2 regions of the Shewanella sp. SM20 genome follow, and region 1 is predicted to be linked to the other one. Evidence: riboswitches for the same ligand, from Rfam matches in the RefSeq annotation. Region 1 holds a riboswitch; the other holds the start of a gene.
The links. Region 1 has a riboswitch for lysine ahead of L5M18_RS17180 (Na+/H+ antiporter NhaC family protein). Riboswitches for the same ligand answer to the same signal wherever they lie in the genome.
Positions count from the first base shown of each region.

Region 1 (10,654 bases):
GGTAAGTATAACAACCGCCTAAGTTCATCATTCTAAGCTCATCATTAAGGCCCATCTTTGAGCGCTAATAATGCAGCATTGGTCATGAAGCGTTAGCCATTAAGCGGTTGATAGGGGCAATCTTAGAACACTATAGGATCACGCTGCGAGCAGTATGCTTTTTAATATGCGTGAGGCTTACTCTGTTGTAGCCGTTTTTACTGCTTGACCAACGCATAATGCGCGGCTGATACAACCTTGGGCAGCTTCTTCAAATATGACACATTGCTTGATGATAATGCCGTTAGCCCCTTTATCTGCCGCATTGCGACGGGCTTCGGTTCTGGCATCGGCAAGCGACGCGGGCGCACCGTTAGCATCGGCCTGACAGGACTCACCTTCGACCAATCCTTTTAATTCATAATGACCTTTCGGCAAGGTATCGCCTTCATAAAGGATGACATCGGATGCCTTGAAATAATCATTAATCGCCTCACTGTCCAAATTACTGTTAAAACTGTAGTCGCTTGCACAGGCACTGAGCAGGAGCACTAATGCACTTGAGAGGATAATTTTCATGGTTTGACCTGAGGTTGAGGAGAAAACTGCGCAGCCTTGGTAGGCTGCGCCGATGCGATATTATTATCTGAGTAAATTCTACCGCTTAAGGTACTTTTGATAAAGCTGCTGATGGCGATTATTCAGATCTATCTGCCGCCCTTCAATCCAGATAGCCTCAATTTTATTGGTCATAGGGTCGAGAATGTCCCCCTCTGACAGCACGACACTGCCTTGGTATCCCACCGCTATCGCACCTAAATCCTCCACACCTAGCAACTTTGCGGCATCTAAGGTGATGGATTTCAGTGCTTGTTCAGGCGTTAAACCATAAGCGGCGCTGTAACCTGCGGCGTAGGGGAGGTTACGGCTATTCCAGTCCGATGAGAACCCAAGGGCGAAGGGTATACCTGCATTGGCGAGTAAAGATGGGATCTTAAAGGGTAAATCGACTGGCTCATCTTTACGTTTAGGCAGACTCAAGGTATGAGGGTAAATGACTCCAGCCTTAACTTCCCTTAGGCTTGAGTCCAAACGCCATGCATCGTATCCGCCGACAATTACCAGTTTGAATTGGTATTTTTTCGTCAAGGCGATCACTTGCTCAATTTGGCCAACACTATTGGCATGGGCAAACAGTGTCGCTTTGCCTTGGTATAGCGGTAACATGGCCTGCCAGCGTAGGTTGTTGGTCGCGGACTGTGGATCTTCATCCTGGTTTTTGTCTTTGCCGTTGGCCTTATCACTTAAGAAATAGCGATAGCCATCTTCAAAGGCGATATTGAGCTTGTCGATCGCCTGCTGATTTTTCTCGATGGCCTTGGCTTTCTCTTTTTCATCTTCTGGCATGCGTTTGATTTGCGGCCAATAGACATGGAACTGTCCAGCACTTGGTGTCATCGCATCTTCAATCGTCCATGCATCGAGATCCACCAGTACCGATTGTCCAGCTAACCCATCACCGCTTGGGACGATTTGCGCGTGGGTAATGCCGTTGTAACGTATGGTCGGGATGAGCTCCGAATCCGGATTGTAAGCTGTGGCCGTGCTGATCTGCGGATTGATATAACCTACCTCGGCGTTATCAACCGTTGGGCGGCTCATTTCAATTTCAACCAAACCTAAGCTGGTATCGAGGGCAATTAAGCCCGGATACAAGTGTTTACCGCTGGCATCGACGATTTGAGTGTCACTGCTTTCTGTGGTTGCATTGTTGATTTGGCTGGTCAGTTGAGGCCCAACGGCCGTGATCTTGCCATTTTCAATTAAGACGTCTGTGTTGCTGAGCACGCCTTGACTGACTGTGTGCACAGTGGCGTTTTTAATCAGTACGCTGCGGCTTTGTTTAGGCGTAGGTACGATATCATTGGCCATAACTGGGGCCTGCGTGGTGCAAATTGCGCCGAGTAGCGCCACAAACAAAACGGTTTTAGATAAATGTTGCATTATTTGGCTCCCTCATGAGCGTGGCCCCATGCCTGATAGTGGGTGTCGCAGTGCCACTGTGGCTCGTTGAGTGGCGTGATTTTTTCACCCGCTTTAGTTTGGTCATCACTGCTGAGAATTTTTTGGATAAGTGCGGCGCGCTCGTTCACCACAGCTTGTTGGGCAACTTGGTCTTGGTCGCGGTCAAAATAGCGTTTTCCTTCAACCCATGCCTGCGTCACTTTGGCGTAAATAGACAGTGGCTCTGCGTTCCAGAGTACGATATCGGCCATTTTTCCTGGAGTAAGTGAACCCACAAATTCATCGACTCTTAATTGTTTGGCTGGATTAATAGTGACCATGTTCCAAGCATCTTCCTTCGACATATTGCAATACATCATAGACTTAGCCGCTTCTTGGTTGAGTCTGCGCTGCATTTCATAATCGTCTGAGTTAATGCTGGTGATCACCCCCTTGTTTTGCATCAGACACGCGTTTTGCGGAATCGCATCATACACCTCAAACTTATAGGCCCACCAATCGGCAAAGGTCGATGCGCCAGCACCATGGGCAGCCAGTTCACTCGCCACTTTGTAACCTTCGAGCACATGGGTAAAGGTTTGTACTTTAAAGTGATAGGCCTCGGCTAAGCGGATAAACATCAGGATTTCTGACTGCACATAGGAATGAATATGTACGTCGCGTTGCTGGTTTAATACTTCGGCCACTGCTTGCAGACGGTAACTTGGGCGCGGAGCGACGGTTTTCTTTTTATCGCTGGAGCGCAGATTATCATAGGTTTTTAACGCCTTTTCATAGGCGATAGCAGCGTCGAAGGTTTCTTCAAATAACGCTTTTACTCCCATGCGAGTCTGGGGGAAGCGCTGAACAAATTTCTCACCCCAGTTACTCTGTTTGACGTTTTCACCTAAAGCAAATTTGATACTGGCGGGCGCGTTAGTAAATTTGAGTTGTTCGGCCGACTCGCCCCATTTCATTTTGATCAGTTGTGATTGTCCACCGATAGGGTTGGCGCTACCGTGGAGTAATTGCGCGCTGGTGACGCCGCCCGCTAAGGCACGATAGATTGAAATATCGTCGGGATTAATAATATCGCCAATGCGTACTTCAGAGGTTACTGCGTCTGTTCCTTCGTTAGTACCGCCATTAATGGCGATATGCGAGTGTTCATCGACTATGCCAGCGGTGAGGTGTTTACCTGTTGCATCGAGGACTTGATAACCTGATGGCGTACTTAATTGTTGGCCAATTTTTTCGATGCGGCCATTGGCCATCAAGAGATCAGCATGTTCGAGAATACCTTGTTTATCTGATGTCCACAGGGTGGCATTCTTGATGTGCAGCTTCTCAACATTAGGGGCTTCTCTCAGTCCGTAAGCGACGTTAGGGAAGGTGAGGTGACTCACTAGGCTCGTGTTGGCTTCATTCTTGGGAGCTTGATTGCTTGCTTGGTCTGCATTTTTGCGCTTTGCAGTTTGAGTTAAAGCGACACCGGCAACATTTGTAGTGCGACTTTTTGCATCGACCATACGACCTTGAATGCCGTCATCGGCCATCCACAGCGTAAAGCGGCTAAGGCCGTTAATGCCTGCGGCGCTCAAATCGGCAGTAAAGCTCAATCTTCCGTTATCATCTAACTTAAGTTGAGTGAGTGAGATACTTTGTTCGCCACTGCTTAAATTGCCTTGGATGTTGGGTTTATCACTTTTACTTTCATCATGTAGCGATAAATCTAGCGTGAGGTTATTGAGGCTTAATTGGTAATCTCCCAGTAATCGTGCTTGGGGAAGTGAGCGCAGACTTTGCTCCTGACCTTGCAACCAAACACTGTAGATCTGGCCATCTTTAAAGATATTGCCTTTAGTGATAACAAAGTCAGCCATATAACCGGGCGCGAGTTTACCGGTAAAGTCGGCGGTGCCTGTCATCTCTGCGGCTTGGGTGGTGAGTGCCGCGAGAGCGTTTTCTTCACTTAAACCTTGGGCAATGGCTTGGCGTAGGCGCGGCCAGAAGGCATCGGTCTTAATCCCAAACTGCGTTAACGCAAAGGGGATACCTGCGTTAGCTACCGCCGCAGGGTTGGTTGGTTGGTGCACGTTCCCACTGTCTTAAATCCGCCAGTGATACTTCACGATCAGCGTCATCTGTGCCGACATCGGGCGCCTGCGGATAGTTTAAAGGCAAGATCAACGGATAGTTCAGCGCCTTTAACTCATTGATGCGTGAGTATTCTTGACCATTACCAAGTAGGTTGGCTGGCAGTTTATGTTCTTTGAGTAAATGGGCTGCACGTAATTGGTCGTTGAGATTGTTGGTTTCAAAGATAATTTGCTTATCGGCTAAATTATCTAAACGCTCAAAGGCGATATTAAATTCGACTTGATTGTTTATTGCGCCATTGGCAGGTTTGTTTTTATTTTGGTTATACCAATTTGCATCGGCAAAGGTTTGCCTAATAAGTGCAATGCTACCCATTAATGATGAGGGATAATCTTGTTCAGACGAACCTTTATCAAATGCCATAAAAGGTTGACTGCGGGCGCGATAAATCACTTCATTAGCCGTTTTGTCTGCTAATGAAAGGCTGACACCCGTTCCACGGAAGATACCGTCGAGTTTGCTACTTTGCACACTGGTGAAACCATTATTAATCCACTCTTTTGCGCGTTCTTTATTGGGGTAAACGTAATTAAACCATTCTTTTTCAGAATGAATTGCACCATTTTCCGCATTACCACCGATACGCTTTATATCATAGACGGGGCGAGTGAGCTTAAGTTTGGGATATTCGAATTCAATCCCATAATCGGTAAAAGGATCGATAAATCCGGGATAAATTGTATAACCACTCAAATCGATTCTAAATGCGCCAGCGGGAATGTCGTTGTGCTCAATAATGGCTTTAATTCGATTATTTTCAATTAATAAAGTGGCATCGCTTAAACGCTTTCCCGGTGCAATAATTAATTCAGCATGGGTAAATGCAGTGAGTTTACTGGATGTTGTTCCAGTATTGAGTTGGGCAAATGTTGTTTGTGATACTAAGCTAGCGATTATGCTGCAGCTTATCATTATCTTATTGTTTATCTGCATTATTTTATTCAATCGAGTGAGGGTGAACAAAGAGTAACTGAAAGCAGATGTAAATACTAAGGCTGAATTGTAACGTAATTTGAGCGGGAGTGAGGTGCGGAATTAACGGCTGTCGTTTAAGTTTGAAACGATTGATGGATATAAAAAAGCTCGCAATTAATGCGAGCTTTTATGCAAACTGGTGTTGGCAATTAGCGCCATCACACTTGGTTGGATTAGATTAAGAAATCTTCCATAGAACGACCTTTGTTGATCTCGTTCTTAAATACGGTAGGCATACGGCCTTGGCCAGTCCATTGAACCATTTCACCGTCAACTTCAATTTGGTATTTGGCTGGACGAGGAGCGCGTTTCTTTGCAGCAGCTTTAACAGCTACGCCACCTAAGTCATCAATTGATAAACCAACGGCTTCCATTTGTTGACGGATTTCTTCAATCTTAGCATTACGAGCTGCCATGGCTTGTTCTTCTTCCTCAGCCATAGACTCGCGTTCTACTAAAATTTTATCTAATTTGTCGGCTAAATCACGTAACTCTTCAACGCTAAGTTCTTTTACTGCAGCTTTAAAACGACGGCCGTGAGTTAATATCTCTAAAAATTCGCTCATATCTATTTTCGTCCCACTCTATTTTTAATACAGGATAATGGTGAACAACACCTAAATGATAGAAACTAATATAGCTCGAATCAAATAAAATTATGCGTTTTAAGGAAATTAAATATTATTTATTTTTTGAACTTTTCTTATTCCCTCAAATAAGTGTCCAAAAAAGTGGCCGTTGCAGCGGATTAAAAAATACAAACAGGCGTTTGACTTTGGTTGACGTTAACGTTAACAGGACGTAAAGTTGCTCTATCCTGCATTGGTATTAACCAATGTTTTGTCCATGTACATGAAAGTGTAGGAAGGAAACCCTATGAAAGTATTGGTGCCCGTTAAGCGCGTTGTTGATGCCAATGTGAAGGTCAGGGTCAAAGCTGACAATACAAGTGTTGACACTGCAAATCTAAAAATGGCGTTGAACCCTTTTTGTGAAATCGCAGTAGAAGAAGCGGTTCGTTTAAAAGAAGCGGGTAGCGCTACTGAAGTGGTTGTTGTCAGTATTGGTAATAAAGCCGTGCAAGAACAACTGCGTACCGCGCTTGCATTAGGCGCAGATCGTGCAATTCATATCGATACTGAAGAAGATCTCGTGCCAGTGTCTATCGCCAAATTGCTCAAAGCGGTACAAGACAAAGAACAAGCAGAGCTGGTGATTTTTGGTAAGCAATCCATCGATGGTGATAATAACCAAACTGGCCAAATGTTTGCCGCGTTAATGGATATGCCACAGGCGACCTTTGCTTCAGAAATCAAATTAGAAGCGAATACATTACAAGTCACCCGTGAAATTGACGGCGGCATGCAAACTCTTAAACTGCCTTTACCTGCTGTTGTGACCGCCGATTTACGTTTGAACGAACCCCGTTACGCTTCACTGCCTAACATAATGAAAGCCAAGCGTAAGCCATTAGAAGTATTTACTGTGGCAGACTTAGGTGTGACGTTAAAGAGTCACCAAACGATTGTGAAGGTCACTCCGCCAGCTGAACGTAAAGCGGGCATCATGGTAGCGTCGGTAGCTGAGCTAGTTGAAAAGTTAAAAAATGAAGCGAAGGTGATCTAAATGGCCATTTTAGTATTAGCTGAACATGATAATGCTGCATTGAAACTCGATACTGCAAAAATTGTTACCGCCGCCCGTGCCATAGGCGATGAAGTACATGTCTTGGTTGCGGGTCACCAATGTGGCGCGGTTGTCCAAGCGGCGCAGGCACTACAAGGCGTTAGCCAAGTACTCGTTGCCGATGCCAGCGTGTATGAAGCGCATTTAGCGGAAAATTTTGCCAAATTGCTGGCGGACTTAGCGCCAAACTATGGTCACATTCTGGCCTCGGCTTCAAGTTTAGGTAAGGACACGCTTCCGCGCGTGGCGGCATTATTAGATGTCGCGCAAATCTCAGAAGTCATTACTGTTGTCAATGCCGATACCTTTGTGCGCCCTGTGTATGCGGGTAACGCCTTAGCGACAGTGCAAAGCCATGATTCCATTAAAGTGATGACAGTGCGCGCCAGTGCGTTTGACGCTGCGCCAGAAGGTAACAGTGCGGCTGTGACGACACTCGATAAAGTGTTTGAAGCGAGAACTCAGTTTGTTTCTCAATCGCTGACAGTTTCTGCCCGTCCAGAGTTAGGCAATGCTGGCATTATCGTATCTGGTGGCCGAGGCATGGGCAGTGGTGAAAACTTCGGCATGTTGGAGCAACTTGCTGATAAGCTCGGCGCAGCAGTTGGCGCATCACGCGCTGCAGTTGACGCAGGTTTTGTGCCTAACGATTTACAAGTGGGTCAAACCGGTAAAATCGTTGCGCCAAACTTGTATATTGCCGTCGGTATTTCTGGCGCGATTCAACATTTAGCCGGCATGAAAGACGCTAAAGTCATCGTTGCAATCAACAAAGATCCTGAAGCGCCGATTTTTCAAGTTGCCGATTATGGACTCGTTGCAGATCTGTTTGAGGCGGTTCCTGAGCTGATTACAAGTCTCAGTTGATTTTATCTGTGATCTAGGTCACATTAAGTGGCTTTGCGGTAGCATCTGCTAAGCCGCTTATGTTTTTATGTGCCTCACGCCCGTGCAAGGGCGTTCTTAGAAGTAGAGGCGCGCCAAATATTAGTAGTGATCAGTAGGGTGATTCCGTTGATCGATTGCGAAAGGATTTGGTGCCGAAGTGGTTCGATTTATCACGATCAACTGCTGGGGTTGTACCTAATAGGTGCAGCACTGCCATAGTATTTTCCGATATGGATATTGGGAATAGTTACTATGGAGCGCTACTGATAGGACAGGTGACCTTGGGTATCTATTGCCTTTTCCCACCAGTTCAGTCGCCCTCCATTCGTATTTAACGAAGATAATAATCAATGACTGTTATGAATTATGCCGATTCGGCACTTTCCTTGTTGCCGCCTGCGGTGGCTATCGTGTTGGCGATCTTGACTCGCCGTGTACTGCTTTCTTTGGGGTTAGGTATTTTAATTGGTGCTTTATTGCTCAATCAATTTTCACCTTTAGCAACGGGTGAGTTTGTATTTAATGGCGTTAAAGGGCTTTTTTGGACTGATAAAGGTCTAAATTCGTGGAACTTATATATTCTCGGTTTCTTAATTGTACTGGGAATGATCACTGCGTTAATTACCGTAAGTGGCAGCGCGCGGGCTTTTGCCGATTGGGCTCGTTTACATATACGTAATAAACGTGACGCTAAACTATTGACCATGTTTTTAGGTTGCGTAGTTTTTATTGATGATTATTTCAATAGTTTAGTTGTTGGTTCGGTCGCTCGACCTGTTACCGATCGTTATTATGTTTCCCGCGCTAAGTTAGCTTATTTATTAGATTCTACTGCGGCGCCTGTGTGCGTTATATCTCCAGTTTCGAGCTGGGGCGCTTATATTATCGCACTCATTGGCGGGATATTAACTGCCCATGGTTTTGCTGATACGGGTCATTTGAGTATTTTTATTCAAATGATCCCGATGAACTTTTACGCAATCTTCTCCTTGTTATTATTACTTTTTGTTGTCTTTATGGGATTAGATGTTGGGCCAATGCGTGAGCATGAGCTCAATGCCCAACGTGGTAATTTATACGATGAGTCTAAAGGATTACCGCCTGGGGCGAACGCGGATTTACCTGAAGCCGAAACCGGTAAGATTTTAGGTTTGTTCCTGCCGATTACCGTGTTGGTATTTGCAACCCTCTATTTCATGATTAACAGTGGCGCTCAAGTACTCGCGGCGGAAGGGATTGAATTTAATATTATTTCTGCTTTTGAGAAAACCGATGTCAGTTCATCACTTTTCTTTGGTGCATTAATTGGTCTAGCGGTTTCGCTGATATTGAATTTAGTGCAAGGCGTTGAGAAATTGATGATAGTCAAAGGTATAGTGCAGGGCGCTCGCTCTATGCTGCCGGCGATTTACATCCTGTTATTTGCTTGGACAATCGCAGGTGTGATTGGTCAACTCGAAACCGGTAAGTTTATGGCGAGTTTAGCAACAGGAAATATTCCGTTCGCGTTTTTACCCGCCTTAATGTTTGTGCTAGCAGGTATTACCGCGTTCTCAACCGGTACTAGCTGGGGTACGTTCGGGATCATGTTGCCGATTGCTGCTGATATGGCGATGGGAAGTCACACTGGCATGATGTTGCCTATGCTTGCCTCTGTGCTGGCGGGTGCTGTATTTGGCGATCATTGCTCGCCAATTTCCGACACGACTATCTTGTCGTCTACGGGCGCCAGTTGCCACCACATCGACCATGTGGTAACCCAGCTACCTTATGCACTCATTGCGGCGTTTATTAGCTTAGTGGGTTATGTGGCACTTGGATTTACCGAGTCTGTTGTCGCGGGTTTAGTTGCTTGTAGTGTGGCATTTGTGATCAGTATTATCGTACTTAAAATCAAATCTAAAGGCGCAATTAGCTAGACGTTAATTGAAACCTTTCACTGCAAACGTTCACGTCAAATAAGTCAAAATAAATCAGCCAGCATTATGCTGGCTGATTTTTTTGGTTAAGGCTGAGTTTGTCTTTATCTTTAGCCTACCGCATTAAGGCTACCAACTCTTAGCTTAGCGTGCTTGATCTAGACCGCGGCGTTTAAGTAAGCCTTCCGTGGTTGGCTCTTGTCCGCGGAAGTTTTTGTAGGCGTCCATTGGCGCTATGCTATTACCCACTTCACGGATCGTTTTGCGGTACTTCATGCCGATTTCACGATTGAGCCCGCCTTGGGTTTGTACATAGGCAAACGCATCCGCCGCTAAAATCTCACTCCACATATAAGCGTAATAACTTGCCGAGTAACCGCCGGGGAAGGCATGGGCAAAATAGGTCGACTTATAACGCGGAGGTACGGCACTAATGTTTAAGCCGTGCTTTTTCAGGGCATTGGCTTCAAAGGTTGGTACATCTTGCAGCGGCGTATCTGGGCTTAATGAATGCCATTCCATGTCTACTAATGCGGCGGCCATGTATTCTAGAGTGTCAAAGCCTTGGTTGAAGCTGCCAGATTTCAGTAGTTTTTGCAGCAGTTCATCGGGAATGGGTTTGCCCGTTTCATAGTGTTTCGCGTAGTTCGCTAACACTTTTGGATGGGCGGCCCAATCTTCTTCAAACGTCGATGGGAATTCGACAAAGTCGCGTGAAACCGAGGTGCCCGCCAGACTTGGATAAGTCACTTTAGAAAACATGCCGTGGGTGCCGTGACCCATTTCATGGAACATAGTAGTGACTTCGTTATAGCTGACGAAGGTGGGTTCACCTTCGGGCGCTTTCTTTATGTTCATCACGTTGACGACCACAGGTTTAGTGCCTTCGAGGAAGGATTGACCGACGAACGAACTCATCCAAGCGCCACCACGTTTACCTTCACGGGCAAAATAGTCGGCGTAGAAAATGGCCATGCTTGAGCCATCGGCATCAAACATTTCGTAGGCTTTCACATCGGGATGGTAAACCGGTAAATCTGGGC
Region 1 covers NZ_JAKKRK010000045.1:28,594-39,247, reverse strand. The annotation lists gene rcsF (Rcs stress response system protein RcsF) at 178-558, opposite strand; gene L5M18_RS17210 (amidohydrolase family protein) at 637-1,983, opposite strand; partial or broken gene L5M18_RS17205 (amidohydrolase family protein) at 1,983-5,076, opposite strand; gene L5M18_RS17195 (H-NS family nucleoid-associated regulatory protein) at 5,292-5,684, opposite strand; gene L5M18_RS17190 (electron transfer flavoprotein subunit beta/FixA family protein) at 5,995-6,744, shown strand; gene L5M18_RS17185 (electron transfer flavoprotein subunit alpha/FixB family protein) at 6,745-7,671, shown strand; lysine riboswitch at 7,767-7,963, shown strand; gene L5M18_RS17180 (Na+/H+ antiporter NhaC family protein) at 8,043-9,611, shown strand; gene L5M18_RS17175 (M3 family metallopeptidase) at 9,756-10,654, opposite strand, start outside.

Region 2 (10,654 bases), on a different contig from region 1:
TAAATCCCAACGCCATTGTGAGTGGCGAATATCTGTCAGTATGGGTTTCATTTCTTCTTCAGTTGCGCCAGCTTTCCACGCAGCCTCTGCTTCAAAGTGTGCTTTGACTAATTGCTCTTCCGCTTTCAACTTCATTTCTTTGACTTTGGCTTTACGCTCATTAGTCACGCCAACCAAAAACTCTTTAGTCTGGCTATGGCAAGTTGCACAGGTTTCTTCAAAACGGTCGAATGGATTGCCCACTTTATGATCGGTAAACTTCTTACCTTCAGCACTGGTCACTTTTGGCATGTGACAGTCAACGCAACTCACATTATTCATGCCGTGAATACCCATTTTCCAAGTTTCATACTCTGGATGCTGGGCTTTTAACATTGGTGTCTTAGAAAGGGCGTGTGTCCAATCAGAAAATTGGATTGAGTCATAGTAGACTTCCATTTTTTCAACTGTTGTACCCATATCCCAAGGGAATTTAACAAAATTCTTTTTGTCGTCAGTTTTCTCAAAATAATACTCAACGTGGCACTGAGCACATACCATTGATTCTTTATCTTGTTTAGACGCTTTGCTGAAAGGTGTACCTATAGCTTCAAAAGCACGGTCTGCATAAGGGCGTGAAATACGTAACTTTGGAGAGCTTTTTTCATGGCAATCACCACAACCAATGGTATTTGTCACTTCAGGGCCACCCTTTGACCACTTACCTTTGAAGTAACCATCTTCGCCTTGCTCTTCAATCAAGCGAGGTACATCAGGGCTCTTACAACTCCAACATGCCATCGGCATAGGACCATCTTCCGCATTAGCAGGTGCACCTGTACGTAGCGTGTTGCGCACGTCAGTTACCGCATACATGTGGCCGCGTGGTGCATTATAATCTTTAGCAAAACCATAACCCGCCCATAAGATCACCATATTAGGATCTTGTGCAAGTGCATCCACTAGTTCTTCACTTTTAGCGGTATCATGCCAGCTACTGTATTGATTCTTAAATTTATCTTTATAAACTTCGTTGCGAGGCTCTGTTTTATCACTCGCCATTGCGCCCGCTGCCATGAAGCTGGCGGCAACCAGTGCACTCAGTGCAAAGGACTTACCTGTCATCTTCTTCATCATCTCATCTCCGTGTTGCATTATTGTTGTAAATCACGACATCTCCATGGTCAAACTTAGTGATTTAACCCTGCTAAAAATATACCTCTTAGGGGGTATCTAGGTTGAAGTTTGCGCTAGATCAAAATGTAAAGGTGTTGTTGTTCACATTTCTATACTTTTGTTAATGTATTACATTATTTTCTAATGTAAAAACCACTGCAAAGTGCCATAACAGCGGCCATCAAAATGAACAGCGGATTAATGAAACGAGGTAGTCTAACCTCAAAAATCTTAGGATTAATGTTAGTACTTATTCTGCTCTCTAGTAGTTTATCGACTTTTGCTATCATCAATTTGTCCTACAGCTTAGGCGACGCCAAGGCGATTAATGCCTCAGGGTCGCTGAGGATGCAAAGCTATCGGTTAATGTTTTACGCCAACTCAGGCAGTGAGGCCGCACAGGATAAAATCACCGAATTCGAAAATACGCTCTATTCCGACACATTAAAGCCCTCGGAAAGTTGGTTTAGTCCGCCAGAAATTGCCGCTCAATATCAGCTTGTCATCGATAAATGGCTGGTGATGAAGCACTACATAGAACAAGAAAACTCCCGCGATTATGTCGCCTCACTGAAGGACTTTGTTGATACCATAGATTTACTGGTGCTTGAGATGGAGCACTACGCCGCCTTTAAACTCAGGCTCCTTGCCGCCAGCCAAATATTAGGCTTAGGCGTCATGCTCATTATCGCTTTTGTGGCCGTGCGTTTTACAAAGAAGAAAGTGGTGATCCCACTGCAAAAACTGATGGAGTCGGCGAATACCATTTCTAAAGGTAATTTTGAAATTGAAATGCCCGAGACCGAATATATTGAACTTACAGCGCTGACCCATGCCCTACAAAAAACGGCTAAGGAACTCGCGACGCTTTATGGCAACTTAGAATCGCAAGTAGCAGAAAAAACCTTAGCGCTGACAAGGGCCAACAACGAACTGGCATTCTTATATGATAACCTACTGACATTAAACGCAAATAAACTCGATTACAAGGCTCTCAAGGCGGCGCTGAATCAGTTAAAAGGCTATGAATCACTCGACTACCTAAGACTCATCATTCAATACCCAGAGCAAGAGTTAGAAGTGATTGAGGCCGATGGCGGCTGGCCAGATATGACTCAAGAGAGCACCCGTTTTCCACTGCAATTTGAGCAGGCTAATTTAGGCTATTTAGAGTTAATTGCCGCTCAAACACCCAATATCGCCTTGTTTAACAATTTCGCAATTATGCTGACGCGCTCAATCGTGATCCACAATGCCACAGAGCAAAGACAGCAACTGGCGCTAATGGAGGAACGTGGCGTAATTGCCCGAGAGCTGCACGACTCTTTAGGTCAAGTGCTATCTTTCCTAAAAATCCAAATTAGCTTATTACGCAAAAACTTAGATTGCAGTTGCCGCAGTCCAATCGTTGAGGCGCAGCTAACCGAAATCAACGAAGGTGTAAGCACTGCCTACGTGCAGCTCAGGGAGTTACTATCCACCTTTAGGCTCACAATTAAAGAACCCGATCTAAAAAGTGCTTTAGAGGCTATGCTTGAGCAACTCAGGACAAAGACGAATATAAAGATAACCTTAGACTATAAACTTGCGCCACAATGGCTAGAGGCAAAGCAGCACATCCACATACTGCAGATCACGCGAGAAGCGACGTTAAATGCCATCAAACATGCTGAGGCCAGCCTCATTAACATCCATTGCTATAAGGATGACGAGGGTATGGTCAATATTGATGTTTGTGATAACGGCATAGGTATTGGACATTTAAAAGAACGAGATCAACATTTTGGCATAGGTATAATGCATGAACGAGCCAGTAAGCTTTCAGGTAAAGTCGTGTTCAGCGACAATGATTTAAAGAAATTTAAACCTGCTATGACAACCACGACTGAGCAAGGATGCAATGCACAAGACGACGCACTCAAACCTAACAGCCCATTAAACCTTGTGCAGCACAGCAAAGGGTCAAGTGGCACTAGAGTGACGCTTATTTTCCCATCTCAACAGGAGCCTTCAAATGGGTAAACCTTATTCAGTACTGGTGGTCGATGACCATCCCCTCTTGCGCAAAGGCATCTGCCAGCTCATCGCTTCAGATCCTGACTTCAGCCTATTTGGCGAAGCCGGTAGTGGTTTAGACGCATTAACCGCAGTGGTCACCGATGAACCCGACATCATATTGCTCGATCTGAATATGAAAGGCATGACAGGCCTAGATACCCTCAACGCCATGCGCCAAGAAGGTGTTACCTCACGCATAGTAATTCTCACCGTTTCAGATGCAAAACAGGATGTTATCCGTTTACTTCGCGCTGGAGCAGACGGCTATTTGCTTAAAGATACTGAGCCAGATTTGCTGCTCGAAAAACTCAAAAATGCCATGCTTGGCCACAGGGTGATCAGCGATGAAGTCGAGGAATACCTTTACGAACTTAAAGATGCGACTGATGAACAAGAATGGATTTCGAGCCTAACCCCAAGGGAGCTGCAAATTCTACAGCAACTGGCGGAAGGCTTAAGTAATCGCATGATTTCAGAGCATTTACACATTAGTGAAGGCACAGTTAAAGTACACGTGAAAAACCTACTGCGTAAAGCCAATGCGAAATCAAGAACCGAAATGTCGGTGCGCTACCTGAATCATTAAAGATACGAAAATGAGCTTGGTATCGCGCAAACAATAAAGGCAATCCCATGATTGCCTTTATGTTTTTATCAAATAGAGATTAAATAAATGATTACAGACCTTTCTCGATAAATGTCTGCCAACTCAGTAACGCCTGCTCAAAATCCTCAAGGCCACAATAAGCTTCTGACTCAGCATCATAAAGTGACATAGCCTCTTCCAATTCATATTCTTGCTCAAAGCCTAAAGTATTGGCAAAGACTCGGGCCTGTTCACGCTCTAACTCTAAGGTAAAATCATTACCAACAAGACGCCATGAACCTCGTTTATCGGCTTGAATTTCTTTTATCACACCCAACACTTGCTGAATTTTAGCTAACTCAGTCCCTAATTCTTCCGTAAACCATTGCCCAAGCACTTCATGATCCATGCTAAAGCTAGCCAAAAAAGTGCCAGTTAAACTGTTACGCCGAAATTCGTATTCCATTTTATTGTCTCTTTGATCTAAGCCTACTAATGCTAATTTTAACCTATCCTTGGCTAAGTTGCTTGCATCCCTCAGCACATCAAATTTATGTCAATTTACGTTTGTCTCATGTCGTTAAGCATAAGTCCTGACTTCATTTTCATGACAAAATCAGTTAGTTTGTTTGGATGATTTTGAAAGTTAAATGGAATGCGATATGCACGAAGGGTTTATCTACAGTTTAGTGCTCAGCGGCGCCCAAGCGGGTTCCACCTTGAGCCTAGAACAGATCGAAAAATGGGATCCTCAGGATGGCCTACTCTGGTTACACCTTCGCTATCGCAATAAAAAGGCACGCCACTGGATACTCAATAGCGGTCTGCCTAAGGTCGAAAGTGATGCCCTACTCGCCCAAGACACTCGTCCCCGTGCAGTGATAACAGGTGAAGGCATATTACTCGCGTTACGCGGCGTCAACCTCAACCCCAATTCTGCTCCAGAAGACATGGTGGCCGTTCGTATCTATGCCGATAAACAGCGGATCATATCCACCTGCGATCGCGAGTTACAGTCGGTCAAAGATGTCGCCGAGCTAATCCTTGAGGGCAATGGGCCTACAACTACGGGGGACTTTATCGTCGCAATCTGCGAGCGACTGACCAATCGTAAAGTCGAGTTTATTGATAAATTGGAAGAACAGCTCTCTGATTTAGAAGAGCTAGTCGTCTCAGGCAATGTGAAAGACTTACGTACCGATATCGCCGAACTGCGCCGTCAAACTGTGGCCATTCGCCGCTATTTAGCCCCACAGCGCGAAGCATTCTCGAAAATGATTTCTGAGCAATTTAGCCTATTTAAAGATACTGAGCGACTCAAGCTGAGGGAAACAAACGATAAACTTATCCGCACCATTGAAGATCTCGATGCCCTGCGCGATAGGGCTAATGTAACTCAAGAAGAATTACTCAGTCAGCAATCGGAGCAACTCAACAAACGCTTATATTTCTTATCCTTAGTGTCAGCAATCTTCTTACCGCTAGGCTTTTTAACAGGCTTACTTGGGGTCAACATTGGCGGGATACCGGGCGCGGACAACACTTGGGCCTTCGCCACCTTCTGCGGCATATTAATCTCACTCGTCGCCCTGCAAATGGCGCTGTTTTATCGATTTAAGTGGTTATAGCCACCTTAAAACAACAAAGCCAATCGATTAGGATTGGCGTTGTTTTCTCTCAGTCCCTTAAGCTAATTGTTATGAGCTAATGCTTACGAGCTAATTTTTATGATTTAGGCTGGAATGTCGGCAACTCAAACACATTGGTCATCACTTTATAAAGCTCAGTTCCTTGGTGCACTGACGCCGAAGCAAAGTGCAAAATCGGCACGCAGTCCTGCGGCAAACTAACCGTTTTTAGCTCATCCGCCGTACCGTATAAATCCATTCGCAGTAAATTGACTAAGGGCTGCCCCGCAGCCAGTGGTTCACCCACAGGCGCGAGGTATTCCACTAATCCAGCACTTGGCGCGTGATACTTTTTATAGTCCTTAAGGTAACAACCAAAGCGCTGCATTTTAGCGGGCGCAACGGTTTCAGCAATCACTCCTCGGTGGCTTAAATATGCCAAAATCCCTTGTGCATCAACTAGTGCATCCTCAAGACAGACGCGCTCTTGGCTCGCCAATTCCAACGTTAACGCTGACACTGCAACTCCTAAATCGCGCCCTTTTGATTTTGCAAAATCACTCAATTGCCACCAAGGACAAAACGCAGCCTCATCCATGGCGCCACCAAAGGCATTGGGGATAATGAGCGTATAAGGGATCGACAAAAACTGCGCAGCAGCTAAGTCATATTCAGGACAATACAAGTGCTTACAAGACTTAGGACCTGTGTGCAGATCGAGCACTATATCCGCGCCATGGGCCATAATCTGCAGGTTAACCGCAAGTCTATGACCCGTGGTGATGCCCCATTCATGACGCAATTTTTGCTGACAGGCTTCAACCAAAGTACTGCGATAGGCTTGGAGCAGCTCGCTATCACTCAGCTTGGCATGTTCGCCATACCAAGTCGGCAAATCGATTGCATGATTCAAATACTCACGATTCCAATTCGCGCCCGTAATAGGATCAAATCGGCCAAGGGTAAACTCACCACTTTTTTGGTTGATCCCGAGTGGATTCGCCAATGGCACTAAGGTGATTTCGCCGCGGATATCACAGTGTTCAAGCTGCTTCATCAACTGATAAATCACCGCATTACCTTGTACTTCAGCACCGTGGACATTGGCCTGAATATACACTTTGGGGCCAGTTGCCTTATCGTCACTCGGCTTGAAATGGTAGATAGGCAAAGTGAGTGCTTGCCCTGCGGCAAGCTCCCCGATTTGCAGAGACGATGTTGTCGGCAACATACTAAACGCCTTCGAACAGATTTTGATGCAGCGATTTAACCACTTGCGCCGCTTCCGCTTCGGCCACTAACACACACAGATTATGTGGGCTGGCACCTTGGCAAATCATCCGCACATTGTGTGGCTCTAACACTTCAAATACACGGCGACAGATACCCGGTGTCGTCGCAATACGATTACCGATAATTGCCACTAAGGCCAATCCATCTTCAACTCGCACCCGACAATGCTGTGATAATTCTTGCAGCAATGCCTCACTCAGCAGACCTTGACCACTCGAATCTGAACCAGTTTTATCGAGGGTTAGAGACACATTCACTTCTGATGTGGTAATCAAATCCACACTGATCTTATGTCGCGCTAATGTCGCAAAGGTTTCCGCTAAAAAGCCCTGAGCATGCAACATTTGCAAGCTGTGAAGATTTAATAGGGTTTGATCGCGGCGCAAAGCCACAGCGCGGAATACGGGCGCATCTTCCACTTGATGACGGATCCAAGTTCCGCCCTTTTCAGGCTCTTTACTTGAACCCACAAACACTTGAATTTGCTGACGAACGGCAGGAAGAATAGTCGCAGGATGCAATACCTTGGCACCAAAGGTCGCCATCTCGGCAGCCTCATTGAAACTGATCTCTGCAATCGGAAAGGCATTGGGCGCAAGGCGAGGATCTGTTGTATAAATCCCAGCGACATCGGTCCAAATCTCTACCGCTGAGGCGCGTAACGCTTCAGCTAACAGTGCAGCAGAATAGTCACTACCACCACGACCTAACGTGGTCGTTTGACCGGCTTCATCGGCACCGATAAAGCCTTGCGTGACAATCACTTGTTCCACTAACAGTGGCTGTAGATAATCACGAGCTAGAGTCGCAATCTGTTCAACCTGAGGTTCAGCGCGGCCAAAGTGGCTGTCAGTACGTAATACTCGGCGCACATCGAAGGCACTTGAGTTGACACCTTTCTCGCGGATCACCGCCGAAAACAACGCCGAAGAACATTGCTCACCGAGGGACAACAACTCATCCATGGTCGCTTTGCTGCGTTGTGATGCGAGCGCTTCACTCAATACCGACATGCGACTCAATAATTTATCTAATGCGGCGGCCACATCGTTAGGACGACCGAGCTTATCTAAAATCGCATATTGAATTTGGGCAATTTGTTTTAATCGCTGTAATCGGCCATCGTCGTTGATGGCTTCTTGGGTCAATTCCACTAGTAGATTCGTCACGCCGCTCGAAGCGCTGACCACGACTAAACGACAATGAGGATTAGCTAACACTATGTCGGCACAGCGATTCATAGCGTTATAGTCGGCGACTGAGGTGCCACCAAATTTTGCGACAACGAGGGACATTAGCGCACCTCCGTGAAACACGTAGGGCAACAAATAAATGCAGATTGAATAAGATATTGATTAACTAACATGATCACACTCCGAACTGACTTCGTTCGAAGAGCCTGGTGCTCAATGATAACGCACCCCAAAAGAAGGGAAACAGCAATCGTCACCAGAAGCTCTCCACCAATTACAGGTGACAATCGTCAGGATTCAGCCTGAGCGACCGACATAAACATGCAGCAACCATATCTATGCCTCGGCGTTAATCTCCCTCATCAGTCATCGCTGGAGTTTGTGCTCCTCTGACCGACTACCTAGTTAACGCTCCTCTTCTGTTCCTTTCCTAGGAAAGGGACGAAAAAAGTAGCAATAAACCCCTAATGAAGTCAATGCTAATTTCATAACAAATGAACAATTTAAATAAAATCTTTTGAAAACAACTAAATGTTCAAATCGGGTAGCTCGTATACCAGCTGCACATAATCTCTAAATTTGCCTAAACACACTTCATCATGTCCATCCAAGGTGCAAGGCACTAAGCTCACATCCCCTTGTTCGACAACATAAATCGCATATTGATTAAATTTCTTACCCAATTGCAATGCCATCGTTCTATCGATAAACACGGCCCAACTTTTTTCCATGTGGGATAAATCCGGTGCGGCGCCCACTAAAGCACGATAAGGGCTACCGAGTAATTCAATTTCACGAAGAAGTTGGCGATCGAGTAAACGGTTTTGGCTAGGAGAGAGAAGCTTTGAAGCGGGATTATGAGCGGTAATAACAGCAAAGGAAAAATCACAGGATAATGCTTGAGTCAGCAAAAACAACGGCGCTTGGTAACATTGCCACAAATTTTGAGTCGTATTGTCCATTGGTAGTCTAGTCGAAAAATGAACCCAAGCTAGTGTAGCAGAGTGATTGTAAAATCCAAAGAGGCGTGAACTGGCTCACAGGAATAAGAAATACATTAGTTATACTAATCAATAGCTAAAGTAAATATCATGGTAAAAACCCCTGCTCACCTAAAATTTGTTAACATTTCATTTGTTAACAAATGACTAAAACGAGTACAATGTACGTACTGGTGAGTTGAAACAGATTGAGCAAGATGCTTATCGTTCAATACAGTTTGTTACATATATCGCTTAAAGTAACGTGAACTGACCGGGCATCTGTTTAAAATCTGTTCTACATTTGATTTGTCTTTTAAACATTTAAAAAAAACAATAGTTAAGGAACTTATTCTAACTATTGCTTATCGAAGTTGGTACTGATTACGTTTTCTCGTATTACACTTAAACGTGCACTTAATCTACATCCAGATATAGATGTCACCGTAAAGATTTTCCTTTTGAGCACAAAGCAGTTCAAGGAAGTATCAACGCTTTTATGAATATAAGAGCCCGAAGTAAGTTGCTCTTATTGGTTAGTATAAACTGATTAAAATTTAGGTAAATAATATGCAAAATCCGCACATTCTGATCGTTGAAGATGAAGCCGTTACCCGTAACACGCTGAGAAGTATTTTCGAGGCAGAAGGGTATGTGGTAACTGAGGCCAATGATGGCGCAGAAATGCATAAGGCTATGCAGGAAAACAAAATTAACTTGGTCGTTATGGACATTAACTTGCCAGGTAAGAATGGTCTATTGTTGGCACGTGAACTACGTGAAATCAACAACATCGGTCTTATCTTCCTGACAGGTCGTGACAACGAAGTCGACAAAATTCTTGGACTTGAAATTGGCGCGGACGATTATATTACCAAGCCGTTCAACCCACGTGAATTAACGATTCGTGCTCGTAACCTTCTGACTCGTGTCAACAGCGCTGGCGCTGAAGTCGAAGAAAAGAGCTCAGTAGAATACTACCGCTTCAATGATTGGAGCTTAGAGATCAACAGCCGTTCATTAGTGAGCCCACAGGGTGAATCTTACAAACTGCCACGTAGCGAGTTCCGCGCTATGCTGCACTTTGTTGAAAACCCAGGCAAAATTTTGACTCGTGCCGATCTACTGATGAAAATGACTGGCCGTGAACTTAAGCCACACGATCGTACTGTAGACGTGACTATCCGTCGTATCCGTAAGCATTTCGAAAGCTTGCCAGATACGCCAGAAATCATCGCGACTATTCACGGTGAAGGCTATCGTTTTTGCGGTAACTTAGAAGGCTAATCGCCCGCTAAGCGACATCCGCATTAATTGGTTTGATAAGTATCGATTCACAAAAAACCAGATCCTAGGATCTGGTTTTTTTATGCCTACTATTTGGCGTTTTTCAACTGCCTATCGAGGAAATCTGCCAGTGAGCGATATAAGTGATTACGCACTTTCTCGCCACGCATCGAATGTTTAGATCCAGGATAATCGATCATCTGGAACAGTTTGCCCTCATCCTGCAACGCCTTATAAACCCGAGTGCTGTTTTCAAACAAGACGTTATCATCGGCCATGCCGTGATACATCAACAAACCCGCTTGATAGTTTTTCACATAAGGGAACACACTGCTGGCTTCATAACCTTTTTCATTCCCCTCCGGATGGGCTAAGTAACGCTCAGTATAATGGGTGTCATACAAGCGCCAGTCGGTTACAGGTGCACCCGAAATCGCGGCTTTAAAGTAATCCGGCGCCTTAAATAAACTCATC
Region 2 covers NZ_JAKKRK010000038.1:4,697-15,350, reverse strand. The annotation lists gene nrfA (ammonia-forming nitrite reductase cytochrome c552 subunit) at 1-1,116, opposite strand, end outside; gene narQ (nitrate/nitrite two-component system sensor histidine kinase NarQ) at 1,342-3,177, shown strand; gene L5M18_RS15655 (response regulator) at 3,170-3,799, shown strand; gene L5M18_RS15650 (YacL family protein) at 3,891-4,265, opposite strand; gene L5M18_RS15645 (zinc transporter ZntB) at 4,462-5,427, shown strand; gene L5M18_RS15640 (succinylglutamate desuccinylase/aspartoacylase family protein) at 5,525-6,658, opposite strand; gene lysC (lysine-sensitive aspartokinase 3) at 6,660-8,015, opposite strand; lysine riboswitch at 8,166-8,340, opposite strand; gene L5M18_RS15630 (DUF3293 domain-containing protein) at 8,441-8,875, opposite strand; gene arcA (two-component system response regulator ArcA) at 9,464-10,180, shown strand; gene L5M18_RS15620 (S9 family peptidase) at 10,270-10,654, opposite strand, start outside.
Region 2: another riboswitch for lysine. It lies ahead of lysC (lysine-sensitive aspartokinase 3); the one in region 1 lies ahead of L5M18_RS17180 (Na+/H+ antiporter NhaC family protein).